DNA from 2 places in the Flavihumibacter sp. genome. Region 1 is predicted to be linked to the other one. Evidence: riboswitches for the same ligand, from Rfam matches in the RefSeq annotation. Region 1 holds a riboswitch; the other holds the start of a gene.
The links. A riboswitch is a leader RNA that binds a small molecule or an ion and turns the genes downstream of it on or off. The one in region 1 is predicted to bind thiamine pyrophosphate.
Positions count from the first base shown of each region.

Region 2: linked by a shared signal. The riboswitch ahead of V6M43_RS16225 (PSD1 and planctomycete cytochrome C domain-containing protein) and the one ahead of V6M43_RS14525 (TonB-dependent receptor) in region 1 are both predicted to bind thiamine pyrophosphate.

Region 1 covers NZ_JAKFDQ010000011.1:96,362-100,449, reverse strand. Annotated here, with positions in the region: gene V6M43_RS14525 (TonB-dependent receptor) at 213-2,561, opposite strand; TPP riboswitch at 2,625-2,734, opposite strand; gene V6M43_RS14520 (head GIN domain-containing protein) at 2,832-3,551, shown strand; gene V6M43_RS14515 (head GIN domain-containing protein) at 3,571-4,088, shown strand, end outside.
Region 2 covers NZ_JAKFDQ010000016.1:315,233-319,320, reverse strand. Annotated here, with positions in the region: gene V6M43_RS16225 (PSD1 and planctomycete cytochrome C domain-containing protein) at 1-1,741, opposite strand, end outside; gene V6M43_RS16220 (hypothetical protein) at 1,868-1,990, shown strand; TPP riboswitch at 2,110-2,207, opposite strand; gene V6M43_RS16215 (DoxX family protein) at 2,296-2,739, opposite strand; gene V6M43_RS16210 (hypothetical protein) at 2,820-4,088, shown strand, end outside.

The sequences.
Region 1 (4,088 bases):
ACAAAAGCGTGAGAGATATGAATCCTCACGCTTTTTTTGTTACCTGCCGCCGGCAAATAAAAAGACCAGGTAAAAGATCAAAATAATAGCGACGTTCAGGGCGATGGTTTTTTTCATCAGGTACGGATTAAAGTATCTAACTATAATCCTAAATGATGCCAAAGATGATTTTTACATATAGGAGATATACCGGTAATTCTACTTCGTAATTGTTACAATCGAATATTTACTCCCGCCATCCAGTTTATTCCCGCCATTGGATAAACGTAGTTTTCCGTATATAAGGTTTTGTCGTAAATATAGCTGAAGGTATAACCGTTTGGTTCGTATAGTTTATTGAACACATTATTCACCTGCAGCACCAATCCCAGCTCATCCAGGATCTTTCCTTTTATAGTATACCGGAAACGTAAATCCTGTGTGTAAAATGCCGCCAGACTTCGATCTGCTGATGAAGTATTATCAAGAAATTGTTTGCCCACATATTTCCCGATTATTGCTAATTCTGCATTTTTAAACGGAGTAACTAAAGCAGTTGCTGTTCCTATGACTCCTGGAGAAAAAGATATATCTGTTTTATCATAAGAATTTACCTTTTGTATACCCTCATCATAATCATCAATATACTCAGTGAATCCGATCACTTTGTTTTCACTCAAAGTAAGATTGCCAATCAAATGGAGCCAGCTGGCGGGTCTTGTGGCGCCCTGTAGTTCAATTCCAACCCTATAGCTTCGATCAATATTGGATCTCGTGTAGGCACCCACATCATTTATTTTTCCGGTAAGTACCAATTGGTTCCTGTAAATCATATAATATAGATTAGCACCAAATGAATGATTGCCATTCTTTCGTTCAAGTCCAACTTCAATATCATGTAGTTGTTCTCTTTGAGGTTGTTGTTCTTCACCCGCTTCAAAGTCGTCACGGTTTGGCTCCTTGTTGCCAACAGAATAGGAGGCAAAAACATTCCACTTATTTCTGGAATAACTTATCCCGGCTTTCGGATTGAAGAAATTATATTTAGTGGCAGTGGTTATTCCCGGATTGTTGCGAAAACCGGTTATATCATAACTCACATTGCGGTATTGCAAATCCAGAAAGCTAAGCCAGTTTGTTCCAAGTTTTTGCTGCCATTTCCCAAAAAAATTAAAATCCTTTTTCAAGGCATCATTGTCATACCACCTATGATCTTTACTTATTGCATTAGTTGCCCAAATCACTTTGCCGAAATGGTTGCCATCGTACTTCGTATAAGCGCCGCCGAAAGTAAGTTGGGTTAATTTATGTTTGTACTGCAGAGAATAAGTTGCTCCATAGAAATGATTGTCGAGCCAAAGTTGACGTACCAGGTCTGTTGTTTCCAGTTCTATTCCGCCTACAACCGGATTCTCTAACCCATAATCATTGTATGATTCTTCCGCTTTATATTGTTCGTAGTATCCTCTCCCGCGCGTAAGAAAAGTTGCGAGGTTGAGGGATAACTTTTCTGAAAAAGCATGGTTAAAGAATAGTTGATAATGATCCTGTTGGTAATTGTCTGTTTCATTGTCATAAGGTTCTCCCGGCTTTTCAGTGCCTGCACTATTGAAGGTGCGGTTGGTTTTGGCCTCTGCCTGTGGAAGGCCATTCCAGGCCTGATAGGTTTTTTCTTTACCTGAAAACACATTGAAACGAATACTCGACTTGTCGTTAAGATAAGCTCCTGAAACATAAAAGGATGAAAGGTTGGAGCTTGCCCTGTCAATATAGCCATCACTTGTTATCCGTGAAAGGCGTGCGTCAATAGTGAAATGATCACTTATTAGTCCACTGCCCGCCTTAACAGTATTTTTCCACGTATTGAACGACCCATAACTATTATTAATTTCAGCATAGGCTTCTTCATTGAATTCATTGGTGCTTATATTTATACTGGCACCAAATGCCCCTGCTCCATTACTGGATGTTCCCACACCCCGCTGAATTTGAATGCTGCTCACTGAGGAAGCAAAATCAGGCAGGTTCACCAGAAACAACCCCTGGCTTTCGGCATCGTTATAAGGAATACCATTGAGTGTCATATTGATCCTGGTGGCATCGCTCCCCCTGATCCTGATCCCCGTATAACCCACGCCATTTCCTGCATCTGAACTTACCACCACAGATGGGGTTTGGTTTAGTAAGAAGGGGAGGTCCTGACCCAGGTTCTGCTTTGAAAGTTCTCTCCCTGAAATGTTGGTGTGGGCAAATGGACTCCTGTCTCCGGCCCTCACCGCCCTTACCTCAACAGGCTGTAAGAATAGATTGTGCCTTTCCATTAAAACAGTATCAACATCTTTATCAATGGTAATTTTAGTAGTACGGAAACCAATACTACTAAGCACTGTGAAAGTTGAATTTGTGGGAATTATTGCATTACCATCAACATCCGTCATCACGGTATTGCCGTTCGGTAATTCAATTGTTACCCCTGTAAGAGGTTGTTTACTCTGTGCATCAATAACTGTAAGCCGGCGTTGTTGGGCCAGCAAGGGGAGAACTGACAATAAAGCGCAAATCCCCAAAAGCAATTTTTTCATTTGAAATAATTAGTTTGAAAAAATGATTTGAGAGAAATGCTGCGAAAGCAAAAGGAGGAATGAATAGATTTGAACCACCTTCCCTGCGCAGGCATTACCCTGTCCAGGTTCTACGGGTATTATCTCAGCATCCGGCAAGTATTACTCAGCCGGGAGCACCCCGAGGAATCTGTTGATTACGATTGTAACCGAAGCGAAATTAAGGTCATTTTTTTTAAATGAGCTGTAACTTTTTGGAATTGTGGTCCGTCTCACTCAAAATACCTTTTTATGAAGAAGATAATATTGATGGCTTTCATGGTTATGGCTGCAGCAGGTGCGTGGGCGCAAACAACTACTGTTAAGGATAGTAATGCCCGCACAAGAAATGTGAGTGGTTTTAAGGGAGTTAAGGTGTCAGCAGGCATCGAATTATTATTGCAACAGGGTGATAAAGATGCAGTTGCGGTGAGTAGCAGTAATCCCGATTATACCGATCGGATTACCACCGTGGTTGAAAATGGCGTGCTTAAAATAGGGATAGATAATAAGGGGCTGGACTGGAAATGGCGCAGGAATGTAAAATTCAAGGCCTATGTTTCTCTCCGTGAATTAGAAAGTTTGAGCGCATCATCCGGCTCAATGGTCAAAACGGGAAGTGCCATTACAGTTGATAAGCTCGAGCTTGATGCCAGTTCGGGAGCAATAATCAATGCAGAATTTAAGGCAAAAAGTATTAGTTCAGATAACAGCAGCGGTGCAATAACTGAATTAAAGGGTACTGTTGACCAACTCAGTGTTGAAGCCAGTAGCGGTGCAATTTTTAAGGGATATGATATTTCCAGCTTGAATTGTTCAGCTGATGCCAGCAGTGGTGCACTTATTCATGTAAATGTATCTAAAGAACTCAGTGCCGAGGCTAGTAGTGGCGGATTGGTAAACTACAAAGGAACTGGAACTATCAGGAAAGTGAGTACTTCAAGTGGTGGAAGTGTAAAATCTAAAAGTTAATTAAGCCTAAAACACTATCATGAAAACATTATTTCTTTCGCTGCTTGTAACATTTGCCTCATTGGCGGTGAAAGCACAGAAATTCATCATAAATGATCCTAATGCCCAGATTCGTACAGTAAGTAGCTTCAAGGGCATAAAAGCGGATACTAATTTTGATGTATATATTACCCAGGGAGATGAAGATGCCGTTGCCGTAAGTGCTTCCAGCGCAAATCAACGAGATCGGATAATCACTAAGGTGGAAAATGGTATTCTGAAGATTGGATTTAATGGTAATGGATGGAAATGGACTGGGAACCAGAAACTAAAAGCATATGTTTCTGTTCGGCAACTGGAAATGATAAATGCTGACGGGGCCTGTGACGTAGAGTTGATGGGAGTAATTAAAGGTGAGAAAATGAGCATTAAAATGGACGGGGCAAGCGATATCAACGGAGAACTGAATGTTAGCGAATTAGAAATGGTACTTGATGGCGCAAGTGATAGCAGGCTAAAAGGTAGGGCAGGCTCATTGTCAGTAAAACTCGATGGAGC
Region 2 (4,088 bases), on a different contig from region 1:
CACTACTGGCAAGCACCATATCACGAACCCATTCTGCCTTCAACCTATTGCGGGGGGCGTGGGAAAGAAAAACGTTTTCCGGGTCGAGGTCAAGACTTTTCTTTGAGATCTTTGCTGATTGCTGGTAGGTGGCAGACATCACAAGTTGTTTTACCAGCCGTTTAATATTCCATCCATTTTCCATGAAATCAACGGCCAGCCAATCGAGTAATTCGGGATGAGAGGGAAGTTCGCCCTGCATGCCAAAGTCACCTGATGTTTTCACCAATCCCCTTCCAAAAAACTCCTGCCAAAGTTGATTTACAAACACCCGGGCAGTAAGTGGATTCTGCTTACTCACGGTCCAGTTGGCCAATCCAATCCGGTTTTTTGGGAGTGATAAGGTATCATATTTCATTACGGATTGCAGGCCAATGGGAGATACTTCTTCACCCGGCTGGTCATAGGCACCGCGGTTTAAAAGATAGGTCTTACGTAAAGTGTCACGTTCACCCATAACTGATACCATTAACTGGCCGGTATCTTTCTTATTGATAAACTTCATCATGTTACGGACATCATCATCCGAAATAGTCAGGATGGGCTTCTTGGCAGGTTTTGACACCAGGATATCGCCTTCAAAACCAAGTTCCTTTGTATTGTTGAAAAAAGCGTAGATGCTGAAATAATCCTTCTGCGAAATGGGGTCGTATTTATGATCATGGCATTGCGCACATTCAATGGTAAGTCCAAGTATTGCCTTACCATATGTTTTAGTTTTATCGATCACATATTCAACCCTGTATTCTTCGGGTATAACTCCCCCCTCTTCGGTGTATTTATGGTTTCGGAAAAATGCGGTTGCCAGCACCTGTTCTTTTGTAGCATCTGGCAGCATATCTCCTGCAAGTTGCCAGGTAACGAACTGATCATAGGGCATATTGCTGTTGAAAGAATGTATCAACCAGTCGCGCCATGCCCATTGCGTTCGGATATTATCATCCTGGTATCCATAGCTATCAGCATATCGTGCGAGATCAAGCCAGTGCAGGGCCATCTTTTCACCATACTGGGGAAGGTCCAGTAACTTATCTACCATATTGGTATATGCATCAGGATCCTCATCTACCAGGAAACTGTTCATCAGTTCTTCCGATGGTGGCAACCCTGTAAGGTCAAAAGCAAGGCGCTTTAATAATCGTTCCTTATCGGCGGGTGGATTTGGTTCAAGTCCTTTTTCCTTTAACCTGGCCCGGATAAAATAATCGATCTCATTGTTGAGCCCTTCTTTGGTTTTGAACAAAGGAAGAGGTGATTTCTGAGGCAGTACAAAAGCCCAGTGCTTTTCATACTTAGCCCCTTGTTGTATCCATTTCCTGAAAAGCTCTACCTGGTAAGGAGTTAGTGAGCCAAGATGAGATTCGGGGGTAGGCATCTGGTAGTCGGGATCCTGCGAACTAATACGCCGCAACAGTTCGGATTCATCAGGCTTTCCCGGAACGATGGCAAATGATCCTTTTGTTTCTTTTAGTGGTGCGTAGGCGGAATCAGGGATATCCAATCGCAATCCCGCTTCTATTGTATTACCATCCGGACCATGACACTTAAAGCATTTGTCAGAAAGGATGGGGCGAATATCAAAATTATAACTGATGGTTTCCGGAAGTTCAAAAGATTCTTCGCGGCTATCACTTGAACAGCCAAATTGTAAACAGGCAAGCAAACCTGCCATGCAAAATGCAATCAGTTGGTATTTCCTCATATGGCTCCTTAAGCAGTGGCTTAAAGTTAACTTCCATGACCTATTTCTGAAACTTATTTTTTATTAGATGGCACAATTATTTTAACACATTCTCAATAATTCAGATAAAAATCTTAAACTTTAGGTATGCAAAATTGGTTAAAATCACTCATCGCGGGCTACGGGGCTTATAAATGGGGAGGCGGATGTTTGGGAACCATAGTGGTCTTTCTGATCATTTACTGGTTATTGGGAGCAACCGGCTGCTAACATGATTAACAAGTAATTCAGGTCATCTGCATACAACGCAGGTGACTTTTTTATTTATAGGTTATTCTGTAATTAATGGAGATTGTATAAAATGATAAAGCACCGGGGTAAGCCGGCGCCTTATCTGTTCACTGCTTCCCTTCGCAAGCATTACCTTGATCAGGTGGTGGGAGTATAATTCTCAGGTTTGAAATGTGAACCACCTCCTGCAGTGATTGTACTTATAATACTTCTAATTTCATGCCAGTATAACCTTCGCTGTAAATAAGTAATCCACCTTCATTAAAAGTGGAAAATATTCCCCTTCAGCGTTCCTTTTCTTTCCCGGTTATGGTTTCCAAAGTGTACTTGCCATTTCCTGTTATCAGAAAATAAAACAGGAGCATTAGTACTATTAGGGACACGATTAATTCAGGAAATGGCCGAAAGAGATCTTTGTTCCAGTTAACAAATATAATAGCACCAAGCAGTATTGGTATCTGAATAAGGCAGGCGATTCGTGTATACATTCCAAAGATTAGCAGTATACCTCCTAATAGATGGGCAACAAAAATATAGTGTCCCAGAACTATAAGGGCAAAGGGCCCTCCTGATAATGAAGGTGGAAGTTCTGCCAGCAAGGTACTCATGTTCATGGGAAACTGAAGACCCCTGAAACACAAAAAGATACCGAGTGCTATACGAATAATATCTGTCCAGCCGGGGTGATGTCTATCCCCCCAATGCTCAACACGGTGAAGGAGATTCATACAACTTAATTTAGGTGGACCAATTGCTTACTGTAATTTACGAAAAACGGGTGGCATAACAATTATATAAAGAACAGCATATGACCAAACGCTTTTATCTACTGGCTATACTGGTATTGTTACTGGTTGCCGGTGCCTGGTGGGCAATTAAACGTTTCACCGGCTCACCTGATCTTCAGAATGAATTGAAAGACCGACTGGTCAATCTCGTAACCGAAAAAAGTGATGGCCTATACCAGCTTCGCATAGGAGATGTGAATATTGACATAGACAAAAGTTCGGTCATGCTCCGGAAGATTGAACTAACAACTGATTCGGTTGTGCTGGGAAGAAGACGTAAGGAAGGGAACAATCCGCCAACTATTTATGACCTCAAACTTGATAACATCATTATCAGGAATGTTGATGTAATGGCATTCTTGCAGGAAAATAAAGCAAGTCTGGGCGCTATTACTGTTTCAGGTGGTGAGCTATTTATCCGCAAATTTGATGAAGCAGAAGGCAAGCCCATAGAGATGAAGGAAAATAAAAAGGAGGTAGTAAGGGAAGTAAAGAAAGCATTGGAGTCGATTCATATAGACAGTATCCAATTGAATGACCTGAACATTACCTATGCCAACCGAAAAAACCAGCAAAAGAAAGTTAAACAGGTTCATATAGCATTGGCATCTGTTTATATTGGAAGCAATGCGGCATTTGATTCATCGCGCATTTTCTTTGCTAAATCACTAGTACTATCTGTTGACACTATATCGGTACCACTGGGCGAAAGCAAGTATAAACTTGGTGCTAATAAATTAGTGTTAACCATTGATGACAGCAGTATTTCCACCATCCGTGGAATTTATCTCAAACCTAATACCGGGGCCAACGCAGAAGCGGTAGCCAGAAGATCAGGCCTCCAGAAAGATGTTTATGACCTGGAAGCCCGGGAGGTGATCATCAGCAATTTCGATTATAATGCCTTTATGGAAGACAGTGTTATTCGTGGCGATCTGATGATTGTAAGGAACCCGGTATTGGAAGTATATAATGACAGGAGCCAGAAGCCATTAACTGAGTCAAAGGTGGGCAAATATCCTCACCAGATGCTGGCCAGGGTTCCTTATACTATGGAGGTACGCCAAATTATAATTGAGGATGGGCGTGTAAGGTACCGGGAGAGAAATGCAGATGGTGATGCAACGGGACAAATACGTTTCAGTAATATCAATGGCAAGCTGGGCCCTGTGAAGAAAAGCAATTCAACTTTATCGCCACTGGAGGCAAGTTTTGAGGCTTTGTTCATGGATAAGATAAACACAAATGTGCGCTTTAATTTTCCTGATCACAGAAATGGAAGTTTTACA